2 regions of the Microbacterium sp. G2-16M genome follow, and region 1 is predicted to be linked to the other one. Evidence: predicted binding sites of a transcription regulator. Region 1 holds the regulator's gene; the other holds the start of a gene.
What was found. The regulator HrcA, encoded in region 1, represses chaperone genes, less so after heat shock. The targets are predictions, from matches to a motif close to TTNGCACTCGNNNNNNNCGAGTGCNAA.

Region 1 (3,177 bases):
GCGGCTGTCGGTGGGGATGCAGTCCGCGGTCGGGCCTGTGCTGCAGGCGCTGGACCGCACGCACGACCCCGCCAACGTGCGCACCGCGGTCGCCGCCGCCCGCAGCGCGGGGCTCGATGTCAGCGTCGACCTGATCTACGGGGCGCCCGGCGAATCGCTGGACGATTGGCGGTGCTCGATCGAGACGGCGCTCGGGCTCGAGCCCGACCACATCTCGGCGTACGCGCTCATCATCGAGCAGGGCACGAAGCTGGCCCGGCAGATCCGCCGGGGCGAGGCGCCGGCCCCCGACGACGATCTGCAGGCCGATATGTACGAGCTGGCGGACGGGATGCTGGAGACCGCCGGGTTCGGCTGGTACGAGGTGTCGAACTGGGCACGCGGCGCCGCGCACCGCTCCCGCCACAACCTGGCCTACTGGCGCGGGCACGACTGGTGGGGCTTCGGCCCCGGCGCGCACAGCCACGTCGCCGGGCTGCGGTGGTGGAACGTGAAGCATCCGGCGGCGTACGCGCAGCGGGTGGCGGCCGGGCAGTCGCCGGCCGCCGGCCGGGAGCGGCCGGATGCGGCCGCTCGACGGCTCGAGGCGGTCCTCCTGCGCACGCGGATCCGCGAGGGCATGCCCACCGCGGCGCTGCCGGCGTCGCGGCGGCCGGCGGTGGCCGGGCTGATCGCCGACGGACTGATCGACGGCGGCGAGGCTCTGCGCGGACGCGTCGTGCTCACCCTCCGCGGGCGGCTGCTGGCGGATGCCGTGGTGCGCGCGCTCACGGAGTGAGACGACACCGCCCCGGCCCGCACCTGCCCATCAGCGAACTTCGGTAGAATTGGCACTCGGAGAACCAGAGTGCCAGCAGCGCGGACGGAAGGGAGCACGAATGGTCAGCGAGCGCGGACTGCAGGTCCTGCAGGCCATCGTGCAGGACTTCGTCGAGACCCGTGAGCCCGTCGGCAGCAAGCGGATCGTCGACCGGCATGCGTTCGGCGTCTCGGCGGCGACCATCCGCAACGACATGGCGCTGCTCGAGGACGAGGAGCTGATCGAGGCTCCGCACACCTCGTCCGGCCGGGTGCCCACCGACAAGGGCTATCGGGTCTTCGTCGACCACCTGGCCCGCCTGCGCCCGCTCACCTCCGCTCAGCGGGCGGCGATCAGCGTGTTCCTGGACGGCTCCACCGACCTCGACGACGTGCTCTCGCGCACGGTCCGCGCCCTCACCCGGCTCACCGGGCAGGTGGCGATCGTGCAGTACCCGTCGTTCGCCCGGGCGGATGTCTCGCACGTGGAGCTCGTCGATCTCGGCGGTCGGGTGCTGGTCATCCTGGTCACCGACACCGGTCGCGTCTCGCAGCGGGTGGTCTCGCTGCCCGACGGCGCCGAGCCGAGCGAGGTCGCGCACGTGCGCGCCCGGGTCTCCGCGCTGGTCACCGGGAGGAGCGTCCGGGACGGCGCCCAGGCGGTGGCCGCGGCGCTGCCGCTGCATCCGGCGCCCGCCGACGCGGTGCTCGTGGCCGTGCTGCGGGTGGTCGCCGAGGAGCTCGAGGAGTTCCGCCAGGACCGGCTGCTGATGGCCGGGGCCGCGAACCTGGCCCGCAGCGAAGCCGACTTCCGCGGGAGCATCTATCCGCTGCTGGAGGCCATCGAGGAGCAGGTCACGCTGCTTCGGCTGATGAGCGAGATGGTCGCCGACCGTGAGGGGCTGGCCGCCTCGATCGGGCGCGAGAACGAGGCGTTCGGCCTGGCCGAGGCATCCATCGTCACCGGCGACTACGACGCGACCGGCGCGCGGGCGCGACTCGGGGTGCTGGGTCCGACCCGGATGGACTACCCCACCAATCTCGCGGCGGTTCGCGCCGTCGCGCACTATCTGAGCCAACTGCTCGAAGACGACGAATCGTCGCGCTGAGCGCACGGAACACAGGACGATCCCGCGCCGGCGGCGTGGGCAGGAAGGCGATTGTGGCGGACCAGGACCATTACGCAGTACTGGGCGTGTCGCGGGACGCGACCGCGGACGAGATCAAGAAGGCGTACCGCCGGCTGGCCAGAGAACTGCACCCCGACGTGAATCCGGGCGCCGACGCCGAGGAGCGGTTCAAGACCGTCACCCATGCGTACGACGTGCTCAGCGATCCCGAGCAGCGCCGGCGCTACGACATGGGCGGCGATTCGCCGTTCGGCGGGCAGGCCGGCTTCGGCGGGTTCAGTGACATCTTCGAGACGTTCTTCGGCGCGGCCGGCGGCGGCCGCGGCGGCCGTCCGCGCTCCCGGCGCGAGCGCGGACAGGACGCGCTGGTGCGCGTCGAGCTCGACCTGGGGGATGTCGTGTTCGGCACCCACCGCGACATCGAGGTCGACACCGCGGTGCTCTGCGAGACGTGCGACGGATCGTGCTGTCAGCCGGGCACCTCGCCGGTCACCTGCGAGATCTGCCACGGCACCGGCAACGTGCAGCGCACGGTCCGCAGCCTCCTCGGCAACGTCGTCACCACCGTGCCGTGCACCGTCTGCCACGGGTACGGCACCACCATCCCGTACCCCTGCGCGACCTGCCAGGGCCAGGGACGCGTCCGCTCCCGGCGCACCGTCTCGGTCGACATCCCCGCCGGTGTCGAGTCGGGGCTGCGACTGCAGCTGCCCGGCTCGGGTGAGGTGGGGCCGGCGGGCGGGCCCAACGGCGACCTGTACATCGAGGTCCATGTGGCTGCCCACGACGTGTTCAGCCGCGAGGGCGACGACCTGCTGGCCACGCTGGAGGTGTCGATGCCGGACGCGATCCTGGGCACGACCACCACGATCGAGTCGCTGGACGGCCCGGTCGAGCTCGAGGTGCGGCCCGGCGTGCAGGGCGGCGATGTGCTGACGATCAAGGGGCGCGGCATCACCCCGCTGCGCGGCTCGCAGCGCGGCGACCTGCGGGTGGGCGTGCACGTGGTCACCCCCACCCGGCTGGACGCGAAGGAGCGCGCGCTGATCGAGGACTTCAAGAAGAAGACCAAGGCGCCCGGCCCGCACCTGGCCGAGTTCCAGCAGGGCCTGTTCGCGCGGCTGCGCGACCGGTTCCGGAACGGCTGATCCGTGCCCCTGCACTTCGTCACGACGGATGCCGCGGCCGCGGCCGCCGGCGACGTGCTCACCCTGACCGGGGCCGAGGCGCATCACGCCGCCGCCGTGCG
Region 2 (3,177 bases), 970 kb from region 1:
CGCTTGGCGGGAACCGACGTATCAGTGCGTTAACGATCGCGGCGCGACATCCGTCGTTCAGGCGATCTCAGCGACATCCGCCACGCCGCGTCGGCGACGCGCGTTCAGCACCGAGTCGACCGACAGCACCACCAGTGCCACCCACACCAGGCTGAAGCCGACCCAGCGCTCGGGCGGCATGTCCTCGTGCAGGATGAACGCGCCGGTGAGGAACTGCAGGATCGGCGTGAGGAACTGCAGCAGACCGATCAGACTCAGCGGCGCCCGGCGCGCACCCGCGGCGAAGAAGAGCAGCGGAACGGCCGTCACGACCCCCGCCAGCGACAGCAGCACCGCATGCACCGGTCCGGCAGAGCCCATGGTCAGCCCGCCGGTCACGCCGACCCAGACGAGCATCACGGCGGCCACCGGGGTGAGCCAGGCGGTCTCGAGGGTGAGTCCGGTGACCGCATCGACCGAGCCGCCCACCCGGTTCTTGGCCAGCCCGTAGGTGCCGAACGAGAACGCCAGGAGCAGGGCGATCCACGGCACCTGGCCGTACCCGACGACGATCACCACGACGGCGATCAGGGCGATGCCGATCGCCGCCCACTGCGCCGGGCGCAGCCGCTCGTGCAGCACCAGCACGCCCAGCAGCACCGTGACGATCGGGTTGATGAAGTAGCCCAGGCTCGCCTCGATCACGTGACCGCTGAGGGTGGCGACGAGGTAGGTCGTCCAGTTGACGAAGATCAGGACACCGGCCGCCGCCGTCCAGCCGAGCACCCGCGGCTGCCGCAGGACCGCCGCCAGCCGACCCCAGCCGCGCGTGACGGTGAGGGCGAGGGCGCAGAAGACGAGGGTCAGCAGCACCCGCCAGGCCACGACCTCCCACGGACTGGAGGGCAGGAGCGCGAGGAAGTACAGCGGGAACAGCCCCCACAGCAGGTACGCGAAGAACGCGTACACACCGCCGCGCACGGCGCCGTTCGGCTGCCGGCGGGTCTGCTGCGGTGTCACCGGTCCAGCCTAGGCTCGCGCGGCACCGGGAAATGACGAGGGCCCGGATGCCGCAGCATCCGGGCCCTCGTCGTGTCACGACTAGCGGACGACGACCGCCAGCACGTCACGCGCCGACAGGACGAGGAACTCGTCCGCGCCGAACTTGACCTCGGTCCCGCCGTACTTGCTGTAGAGCACGCGATCCCCGACGGCGACGTCGAGCGGAACGCGGTTGCCGTTGTCGTCGATGCGACCCGGACCCACGGCGACGACCTCGCCCTCCTGGGGCTTCTCCTTCGCGGTGTCGGGGATGACCAGACCGCTCGCGGTGGTCTGCTCGGCCTCGACCTGCTTGATGACGATGCGGTCCTCGAGTGGCTTGATGGAAACCGACACGGTCTACCTCTTCCTGTGTGTGAACTACCGAGTTGAGACTGAAGACTCGTTAGCACTCCAACCTGTCGAGTGCTGATCCCAGTTTAGGCATCAGTTGGCACTCACGCAACGCGAGTGCCAACCGATGACGTCCCCTTACCCTGGAGGGATGGAGATGTCCGAGCTGACGGCGCTGCTCACGCCCGAGGGACTGCGCCTGCTGGACGAGCTCGGCCCGGTGGCCTCGACGGCGGATGCCGCCCGCGCGGTCTCGCGTCTGCGCAAGGCCGGGCACTCCCCCGACCTGGTGTCGGCGGTGGTCGGCCAGGCGCATCTGCGGGCCAAGGGCGTCGCGAAGTTCGGCGACTTCGCCGCACGGATGCTGTTCACCCGCGCCGGACTGGAGCAGGCCACCCGGCTCACGGTGGCCGCCCATCACGCACATCGGCTGCGGACCGCCGGCATCGGACGGGTCGCCGACCTGGGCTGCGGCATCGGCGGCGACGCCCTGGCGTTCGCGGCGGCCGGGGTGACCGTGCAGGCGGTGGACGCCGACGAGGTCACCGCGGCGATCGCCGCGTACAACCTGGCGCCGTTCGGCGCCGCGGTCACGGTCGCGCAGGGGGAGGCCGAGGCCACTGATCTCCAGGGTGCGGACGCGCTCTGGCTGGACCCGGCCCGCCGCACCGCCGGCCACCGCGAGACGCACCGGGTGGCGGCGGAGGACTACTCCCCGTCCCTGGACTGGGCGTTCGCCACCGCCGAGCGGATCCCGACCGGCATCAAGCTGGGCCCGGGTCACGACCGCGACCGGCTGCCGGAGGCCGCCGAGACCCAGTGGGTGAGCGCCGACGGGTCGGTCGTCGAACTCGTCGTGTGGACCGGGCGCCTGGCCCGCGACGGCGTGCGCCGCTCAGCGCTCGTTCTCCGCGGCGAGCAGACCCACGAGCTGACCGCGTCGGCGGACGCCGACGACGCTCCGGTGCGGGAGCTCGGCGCATTCGTGCACGAGCCGGACGGGGCCGTCATCCGTGCCCGCCTGATCGGCGACGTCGCCCGGCAGCTGGAGGGCGGGATGCTGGACGAGCGCATCGCGTACATCACCGGCGACGCGGCACTGACCAGCCCGTTCGTGCAGTCGTTCCGCGTGCGCGAGACCCTGGCCGCGACGCCGAAGGCGATCAGCGCGGCGCTGCGGGCGCACGGGATCGGCACGCTGGAGATAAAGAAGCGCGGCGTCGACGTCGACCCGGCGGTCTTCCGCCGCCGCCTCACCCTGTCCGGCGACGGATCGGCGACGCTGATCCTGACCCGGGTGGGCGACCGGCGCCTCGCGCTGCTCGCCGACCGCGTGGGCTGAGGCTATTCGGCCAGGCCCGCTTGGCCCGCCGCCCACAGCAGCCATCCGCCGCTGTACAGCACAGAGAGGATGCCGAGGGCCAGCGCCCAGGCGGCGACGACCGTGCTGTCGCGCGGGCGGCGCAGCGAGATGATCGCGAGCACGATCGCCACCAGGCCCAGTGGGAACCCCCACCCGACGAAGAACGAGACGATCAGGGCGATGACGGCCATCGTCAGGGCGCCGCCGGCGAGGCTGCGGGGAGCGGAATGCGAGGTGACCCACTGCGCCTCCGGCAACGGTTCCCCGTCCTCGGCGGGCCCGCTGTCGGTGGCGGGCACGTCCACCGGCGCGGTGGGCAGCCGCTGGAACCCGCCCTGGTGGGCGCCGGGCAGCGCCGTCGCGCCCGCGTCGGCGTCGACGTCCGGGGTCGGGGCGGTGGTCTCGACCGGCGTCACCGGCGGCTTCGACGTCTTCGATGT

Region 2: groES (co-chaperone GroES) is a predicted target of HrcA. The motif match lies at 1,472-1,498, and genes of this name have one in related genera.

What each region holds. Positions count from the first base shown of each region.
Region 1 covers NZ_CM147897.1:337,645-340,821, forward strand. The annotation lists gene hemW (radical SAM family heme chaperone HemW) at 1-778, shown strand, start outside; gene hrcA (heat-inducible transcriptional repressor HrcA) at 879-1,907, shown strand; gene dnaJ (molecular chaperone DnaJ) at 1,961-3,076, shown strand; gene AC0L6F_RS01670 (16S rRNA (uracil(1498)-N(3))-methyltransferase) at 3,080-3,177, shown strand, end outside.
Region 2 covers NZ_CM147897.1:1,312,444-1,315,620, forward strand. The annotation lists gene rarD (EamA family transporter RarD) at 58-999, opposite strand; gene groES (co-chaperone GroES) at 1,081-1,377, opposite strand; gene AC0L6F_RS06300 (class I SAM-dependent methyltransferase) at 1,526-2,716, shown strand; gene AC0L6F_RS06305 (hypothetical protein) at 2,719-3,153, opposite strand; gene AC0L6F_RS06310 (hypothetical protein) at 3,134-3,177, shown strand, end outside.